2 regions of the Lysinibacillus sp. RC79 genome follow, and region 1 is predicted to be linked to the other one. Evidence: riboswitches for the same ligand, from Rfam matches in the RefSeq annotation. Region 1 holds a riboswitch; the other holds the start of a gene.
What was found. Region 1 has a riboswitch for preQ1 ahead of ABH968_RS24455 (QueT transporter family protein). Riboswitches for the same ligand answer to the same signal wherever they lie in the genome.
Positions count from the first base shown of each region.

Region 2: it holds a riboswitch for preQ1, as region 1 does, so the genes downstream of both, queC (7-cyano-7-deazaguanine synthase QueC) here and ABH968_RS24455 (QueT transporter family protein) in region 1, are expected to answer to the same signal.

Region 1 covers NZ_JBGCCD010000039.1:32,165-36,498, reverse strand. Annotated here, with positions in the region: gene trpB (tryptophan synthase subunit beta) at 1-806, opposite strand, end outside; T-box leader at 865-1,065, opposite strand; gene ABH968_RS24455 (QueT transporter family protein) at 1,156-1,638, opposite strand; PreQ1 riboswitch class I at 1,645-1,689, opposite strand; gene ABH968_RS24450 (DUF1259 domain-containing protein) at 2,025-2,420, opposite strand; gene ABH968_RS24445 (hypothetical protein) at 2,503-2,757, opposite strand; gene ABH968_RS24440 (transposase) at 3,123-3,308, shown strand; gene ABH968_RS24435 (RNA-guided endonuclease TnpB family protein) at 3,460-4,334, shown strand, end outside.
Region 2 covers NZ_JBGCCD010000009.1:514-4,847, forward strand. Annotated here, with positions in the region: gene ABH968_RS10730 (leucine-rich repeat domain-containing protein) at 1-1,160, shown strand, start outside; PreQ1 riboswitch class I at 1,414-1,460, shown strand; gene queC (7-cyano-7-deazaguanine synthase QueC) at 1,728-2,387, shown strand; gene queD (6-carboxytetrahydropterin synthase QueD) at 2,391-2,864, shown strand; gene queE (7-carboxy-7-deazaguanine synthase QueE) at 2,857-3,585, shown strand; gene ABH968_RS10750 (transglutaminase family protein) at 3,724-4,334, opposite strand, start outside.

The sequences.
Region 1 (4,334 bases):
CCTTCATTTAATGTTGCTGCCTTATCGGGTTCAATACCGATGAGGCGAACTTTTTCATCTGCAATATATTCTGCAAATGCACCAATCGCATTACTACCGCCGCCGACACAAGCAAGTACTGCTGCTGGTAGCTTTCCTTCTTTTTCTAAAATTTGTTCACGACTTTCACGGCTAATGACTGATTGGAAATGCTTCACCATTGAAGGGAATGGGTGAGGTCCAACAGCGGAACCAAGTAAATAGAAAGTTGTCTCATAGTTTTCTACTAAATCAGCAAATGCTGCATCCACTGCATCCTTTAGTCGCCCTTGACCTTTATCAACTGCTACTACCTTTGCACCAAGAAGCTCCATACGGAAGACGTTTAATGCTTGACGCTTTGTATCCTCTAAACCCATATAAATTGTGCAATCCATCCCGAACATTGCACAAGCAGTTGCTGTTGCTACACCATGCTGACCTGCACCTGTTTCGGCGATAACATGATTAGCACCCATGCGCTTTGCCAATAAAATCTGACCTAGAACGTTATTAATTTTATGAGAACCTGTATGGTTAAGATCTTCACGCTTTAAATAAACTTTTGCGCCACCTAATTGTTTTGTTAAATTTTCAGCAAAATAAAGTGGAGATTTGCGCCCAACATATTCATGGAAATAATAATCTAGCTCTTTATTAAAGTCTTCATCGTCTTTATATTTTTGGAAGTTTTCATCTAAAATATTTAATACATTTTGAAGCTCATCAGGAACAAAGCTACCGCCAAATTCACCAAAATATCCTTTTTTCTCTACTACTGTACTCATCTCTTCTCGACTCCTCTTTCTAATTTTTCCATAAAAAAAAGTCACTACAATCCTTCTGTAAAAGGACGAGTAACCGTGGTGCCACCTTCATTCGCAAAAATTGCGCGCTTTCGTACTCTGGTAACGGGGAGTAAATTCGTCCTCACATTTGATGAGGCTGCTCTAAAGTCCATTCACAAGTATGTACTACTGATTTGCACCAACCATCAGCTCTCTTTAAGTACTACCGCTTGCTACTATTCTTTTTCCTCGCATTTATTGAAATGAATTCTAAAGTATTTTCAGAATAGTGTCAAGGTATGTTGTGCTAAGAAATTAAAAAAAGACGAATCTAATAAGACCCGTCTGTTTAAATTAAATTTTTGAAGTTTAAGCGTTTATTCAATGTATACATAATCGGTGCACCGACCGCTAAGACAACAAATTCACCTGCAGCAACAGTTAACCATGTCCAGAAGAATGGTAACTCTAATGCTAAGTTCAATTCAAATGCAATGATAAACATAGTGCATGTAAATAAAAATGTATTGATGACTAAACGTGCCCAAATATTTTTGACAAATTTACAAATAAGAATGAACAACCCAAGGGTAATCATCGAATGGCCTACACCGAAAACTAAATCGTACATGCCGAGTGGTGAAAATATATTGGAGATAAATACGCCAATAATAATCCCAACGGCAAAGCGTGGATTAAAGGCAACTAAATGGTTAAACATTTCGGATAGACGGAACTGCACCTCTGTAAAGCCAAATGATCCGACTAGTAATGTAACAGCAATGTAGAGCGCTGCAATAATACCGCTCGTTGCTAAAAATTTAACTTTCATCTTCATTTCTCCTTAGTTTTTTTACGTGGGATGGTTACGAACCACGTGAAGCAAATGCAATCATATCAATGTTCATGCTTGTTTGTAAATAGCGATGAGTAAAAAAAACGCGGAAATTCATAGTGCTAACGGTAATATTTAGCTCTTGTTCGTTGCTCATTAATTAGATGTGTGTAGGCATGTCCAAGATTTAATGTTCAATCCAAAAGAAGGGGAGCTCGTACACTTGCTAAAATGCGAAAGAAACTTATGCAGAGATAGTAGAGCTAAATTCTTCTTTACAGATGGACTATAGATGAGAAGTAACCTCGAAACTTAGAAGTGATGGAGCTGTCCGGTCACTTGTTAAAAGAACTGTTCAAAGCAGTTCTTTTAAAGTGACCATTTCAGTATTTTTTTAAAACACTAAATGCTTGAGCAAATTTTTGGGCAAAGATTAATGGGGGCTCTATTGATTGAAAGTGAACGTATAAAATAGCGGGATCCGTAAATATCCAATGATTATGAACAGCACTTATAATCAAATTATTTTCTGCAAGTACTTTAACAAATGGCTGTAATTCCTCTTGGAGTACTACAACTTCACCTAAGTTAAGTGCATTTCCATATATATCAAGCGATTCGAATGTTATCCCAGCATGAAGTGCACTACGACTTGGGCGACCTTGAATCTTAACATAAAGGCTTCGATGAAGTTTTACTGAACATACGCCATGTTCCACAGAAGCTTTTCCGTTGGCAATCTGTGCAAATTTCGTACACATATTTTGAAAGCTTTGCATTTTAGACACCTCTACTTTTTATATTAATAATGAGGATGTCTTGGCGCGAAAGTAGTACATATAACGGGTTTCTGATTTGAAATTACTCCTCTAAAATATTTTTAATTTCTTCTATTTCCAAAATTAAATCGTCTACTTGTTGCTTGAATTCATCTGTATATTCTAATTCCTCATCCAATTCTTTTGTATACTCTAAGGCATTTAAGGCAAAATCCAAAGCAAATGCAAATAGACTGTCACATAGATTAGAAATGATTGTGTCAATATTTCCTGTACTTGCTTTTGGTTTTTCTTGTGAATAAGACGGCTGAGTTAATTCGATATCATCATTATTCATAGTATTCCTCCTTTTTGGGAACAGCACTAACCTCATTTGCATCATATGCATTACATGTAAAAAGGGAGACTAAAATGAACATTTTCTGCAGATCATTCTTATTAGAAATAAATGTGTTACACGTCTAACCGTGAAGGAAGTAGAACGAGAGGGTGATTCTAAAGCACTCGCGAGTTGTTTTTATTCAGCAATTCCAGGGGTTGCTCAAACGTACATATGCTTCCCTGATATCCCGTTACAGATTTTCCGAACGGGAAAGCCCAATCCTTCAGGTATGAGATGAGAGTGAGGTCGGATACGGAGTGCTACTAAAAACTGAAAGGTTTGCTGTACTTCAAGTATCCGAAAATTTCGCACTTTTTTGTATGTATGTTGCTTTTATAAATAAAGCTGATACATTTAAGTTGAGAGAGGAATTTCCTCATCTTCAACATTTACCAAGCCAATGGACACGTTCCTATTTTGTATCTACCGCAGGAAACGTATCGAGTGAAATCATCAAGCATTATGTGGAACAACAAAAAACAAGGGGGGAATACTATACAAGTTAAATGTAGTAATTGTGGTTTTGCGCAATTTTCCAAAGACTGAAAATTCAATAAATTCTGTAGCTCAGTTCATGGTCAATAATTAGTGAAGCAATTTTAGAAGAGTAAAGAAGAGTAAAAAAGCTAGATTAATTAGAGACTGAGGTGAAGAACAATGTCGCAAACAATAACAGTTAAAGTCAAACTGCTTCCAACAAAAGAACAGGCTTCTATTTTGAAGAATATGAGTCAATCGTATGTTTATACAATCAATACCCTTGTTTCTGAAATGGTTGCAGATAAGAAAAGTACAAAAAAATCAAGCAAGGATATTTCTACCGACCTGCCAAGTGCTGTTAAAAACCAAGCGATTAAAGACGCTAAAAGTGTGTTTAAGAAAGTGAAGAAAAATAAATACAAGGTTGTTCCTGTGTTAAAGAAGCCAGTGTGTATTTGGAATAACCAAAACTATTCTTTTGATTTAACGCACATTTCAATGCCTATCATGATGGATGGCAAGGCAACTAAAACGCCTATTCGTGCTTTGCTGGTCGATAAGGATAACCGTAATTTGGATTTGTTGAAACACAAATTAGGTACTCTTCGTATCACAAAGAAAGCGAATAAATGGATGGCACAAATAGCTGTCACCATTCCTACAAGTGAAAAAACAGGAACAAGGGTAATGGGTGTAGATTTGGGTTTGAAAGTCCCTGCTGTTGCAGTGACAGATGATGGAAGCGCTTGTTTCATTGGAAATGGTAGACAAAACAAATATGTCAGACGTACATTTAAATACAAACGTAAGAAGTTAAGTAAATTAAAGAAATTAAATGCTATTCGTAATCTTAATGATACAGAACAGCGATACATGAAAGGACAAGACCACAAGGTTAGTCGTGCGATTGTTAATTTTGCTAAAGAAAATAAGATTTCTGTCATTCGTTTAGAACAACTAACGAACATCAGACAGACGGCAAGAACAAGCCGTAAAAACGAAAAGAATCTGCATAACTGGTCATTCTATCGTCTTGCTCAATTCATTGCGTA
Region 2 (4,334 bases), on a different contig from region 1:
TCTCTATCCAAATTCGAAGTAATGATGAACTTGCTTTATTATTAGAGTTTCCTAATCTTCAATCCCTTGAAATTTCGTATTACACCGAGACGGTTACAGACTTTTCTCTTCTGAATCAACTGCCATTAAAATCATTGTCTTTAAGATCTGCCAATGATTTGAAGTGGTTGTCTTCATTAACTAATTTAGAGTCGTTAGCAATAGATATTAGTGAAGCGACAGATTTTAGCTCGTTCTATTCACTGAATCAATTACAAGAATTGAAGCTTACATCGGTAAGAAATTTAAAAACGCTTGATTTTATACAAAACATGCCCAACCTGCAATCGATTGATCTTGAAAATATGGACATTACGAATTTAGAACCCCTTAGAAATAAGTCTTCAATGACAAAGTTGCGTTTAGCTTCTCTTTATAAATTAGAATTGCTTGATATAGTGAACAGCCTGACCTCACTGACCGATTTATCGATAACTGGTTATAGTGGCCAAATAGCATCGATTGTAGCACCCCATTTAAAAAAAGCGGAACTAAAAAGTACTTTCTTATCCAAGTTAAAGGCACCTGCTTTAAAAGATTTGACTGTTGATATAAGTGGGGCACAGTCGTATTTGAATGGAGCAGAATTACTGAAATACCCACAGCTAGAACAACTTACAGCGATGGAGTCTGGCGATTTTACAGGCATTCGTTCTTTAAATCGTCTGCCAAATCTGCAAACAATAAATTTAAATGAAACAACTTTTTATGAAGAGACGAGTAAATTATTCAATTTACAGCATGTAAAAACGTTAAATTGTAATGAGTGTAGGTTTCAAATTAATAGTCAAAATTCATTTAACAACAACATACTGGAACATTTAACTTTGAATAGTGTATCCTTCCGAATAGGTAATGGTGACTGGGTGCATGAAGTTGATAAGGTTATGCCTTACTTTGGTGGCTTTTCAGCTCTGCGTTCATTCACTATACAAGATAGTTCACTACAATCGTTAAGTTTTATGGAAAATTGGCAACAAATTGAGGTGCTTCATTTGGAAAATAACGCTATTTCAAATGTAGAGCCATTAGTGGATTTGCCCAATTTGAAAAAGCTATATATTTTAGGAAATCAGGTGCAAAATAAATCTGTTCTAGATAATGGAATTGTGATTTATTGAGGTAATGTGACTATATATATCCTCACTTAGTCTAATCAAGGTGATCCGTATCACAAATAGTTGAGGTTATTCTGTTCGAAAAAATATAAATGAATCTAAGCTCAGCAAAGTGTTTAGTGTACTGCTAAAATATAGGGCAGTATAACAGTGATTTTTCCAGAGAAGCATTTATAGGAAGATTTTATAAAAAAATCTATTTGACGTTTTATACTATTTTTTGTATTATATTGAAGAAAAGAATGCCCGGACTAGAACGGGAGAGGTTCATAGCTAATACCCTCTATAAAAAACTATGGAAACATGACAATATGCCATGTCCATATCGGACGTGGCTTTTTTTTATGTTTTTACTTATGTTTTAATAGAATGATTGGTGATGCCTCTCTTGAAAAGTGTTGGGAAACATTTTGCAAGGAGGTTTTTTTATGTTTGGCTGAAGCCATGAAGAAGGTTGAAGGATTTAATATTATTGGGTAACCAAGGTACACAATATTTGTTAAAAAACTAAGAAGAAAGTAGCGCTTTTTCTTAGAGTGCTGTTTTCTCGATATAAGGGAGTTTTTATAGATGAAGCAGGAAAAAGCAATTGTTGTATTTAGTGGCGGTCAGGACAGTACAACCTGTTTGTTCTGGGCAAAAGAACGTTTTGAAGAGGTTGAGGCAGTTACTTTTGATTACGGTCAAAGGCATCGCCTTGAAATTGAATGTGCGAAGGTGATAGCAGAGGAGCTCGGTGTCAAGCATCATATTCTTGATATGTCACTCCTGAATCAGCTTGCTCCGAATGCATTGACACGACAAGACATTAAGGTAGAAGACGGAGAAAATGGTGAGCTTCCATCGACTTTTGTGCCTGGCCGAAATCTTCTCTTTCTTTCATTTGCGGGCGTTTTAGCGAGCCAAGTAGGAGCTAAGCATATTGTAACTGGCGTTTGTGAAACGGATTTTAGCGGATATCCGGATTGCCGAGATGTTTTTATTAAATCCTTGAATGTAACGTTAAATTTATCGATGGATGATTCCTTTGTGATTGATACACCGTTGATGTGGCTGAATAAGGCACAGACATGGGAGCTTGCTGATCAGTTTGGGGCACTTGAATTTGTTCGGGAAAGAACGCTGACTTGCTATAACGGTGTAATAGCAGATGGCTGTGGTGAATGCCCAGCATGTAAACTGCGAAAAAAAGGGCTTGATGAGTATTTAAGTTACAGGAAGGAGTTTTAAGGCATGTCAGATTTTAAAATCGTCGATAAGCTCCAAAAAATAGATGAAGATATTCAAAGAAATCAATTGAACTATCATGCAAAGCGTGTTCTCATAAGTAAAGAATTTACCTTCGATGCTGCTCATCATTTACATAATTATGAGGGGAAATGTAAAAACCTCCACGGTCATACGTATCGCGTAGTATTAGGACTGAGTGGATACACAGATGAACGCGGTTTGATGATCGATTTTGGCGATATAAAAGGAATATGGAAACAAAAAATAGAGATTCATTTGGATCACCGCTATTTAAATGAAACACTTCCTCCCATGAATACGACGGCAGAGAACATTGTTGTTTGGATTTACGAAAAGTTGGCTGAGGCCTTGCTTGATGAACAAGGATATAACGGTGCGCGTGTAGAGTTTATAAGGCTATATGAAACTCCGACAAGCTATGCAGAAGCGAGACGGGAGTGGATGGAAGTTGAGTAGAGTACCTGTTATCGAGATTTTTGGACCGACGATTCAGGGTGAGGGAATGGTAGTTGGCCAGAAGACAATGTTTGTGAGAACTGCAGGCTGTGATTATTCTTGTTCTTGGTGTGATTCATCGTTTACGTGGGATGGCAGCGGAAAGGATCTTATTGTCCAAATGACAGCGGAAGAGATTTGGTCTGAGTTGAAACGTCTTGGAGGCAGTGGCTTTTCATTTGTCACGATTTCAGGCGGCAATCCTGCACTCATTCAAAATTTGGAAGAGCTCATTGCAATTTTAAAAGAAAACGACATAAAGGTCGGGGTGGAAACACAGGGAAGTAGGTGGCAAAAATGGATGTATGAAATTGATGAACTGACAATCTCACCAAAGCCACCTAGTTCTGGAATGACCACAGACTATTCGGTGCTCTCCGATATCTTCGAAAAACTTAAAAATCGAAACAGTAATCACCATGTATCCCTCAAAATAGTCGTTTTTAATCAAGAGGATTACGATTATGCTAAACAAATTCACCATCGATATCCAATGATTCCTTTTTATCTCCAAGTCGGTAATGATGATCTCAAAACGACTGACAATTCACGATTAATTATACATTTATTAGATAAATATCATGCGCTGATTGATAGAGTGATTAAGGATGAGGAATTAAGAGATGTTAAAGTACTGCCACAGTTGCATGCCTTTGTTTGGGGGAATAAAAGAGGTGTATAGTGTGCTATTACAAAAATGTCTTTAAATTTACCTGAGGAGTAATATTATGAGAATATTATTTTATATTTAATAAAACCCCTGATTCTTCTGCTTAGCGTAGAAAAATCAGGGGTTTAATTTAAACCATTGCACGTTTTGTTATAAATGATTCAATGCTTTGACACTCACTTTAACTGATAAATCATGCTTTCCACCTGAATAAACACCTTCAACAGGGCTTATATCAGAATAATCACGGCCAATGCATAAAATAATGTGATTTTCTAATACTTCTACGTTATTAGTTGGATCTAGACCAATCCAGCCGATTCCCGGTATCATGACTTCTACCCAAGCGTGGGTTGCAATATCACCGATCAAGGCAGAGTTTTCATCGACGTATAAATAACCGCTAACATAACGAGCTGGAATTCCTTTAGCTCTTAGCACCGCAAGCATGACATGTGTGAAATCCTGACAAACACCTCGCTTTTGGACGAATGCTTCACTTGCCGTTGTCGTAACATTGGTTGCACCAGGGACGTATTCAAAAGTCGAGTATAAATATTGCATTAAATTTAATGAAAATAGTACAGGATTTTCAGCATGACCAATTGCATGATAAACTTCCTCTAACTGATTTTCTGTCATATACGTAAAGTGCGTAGACTTTAAATAGGGCAAATAATGCTCATAAAACAGTTGCGAGTGAAAAATGGTCTGCATCTCTGGTGAATATTGAATGCGATGAATAAATGGTGCACGTTGAA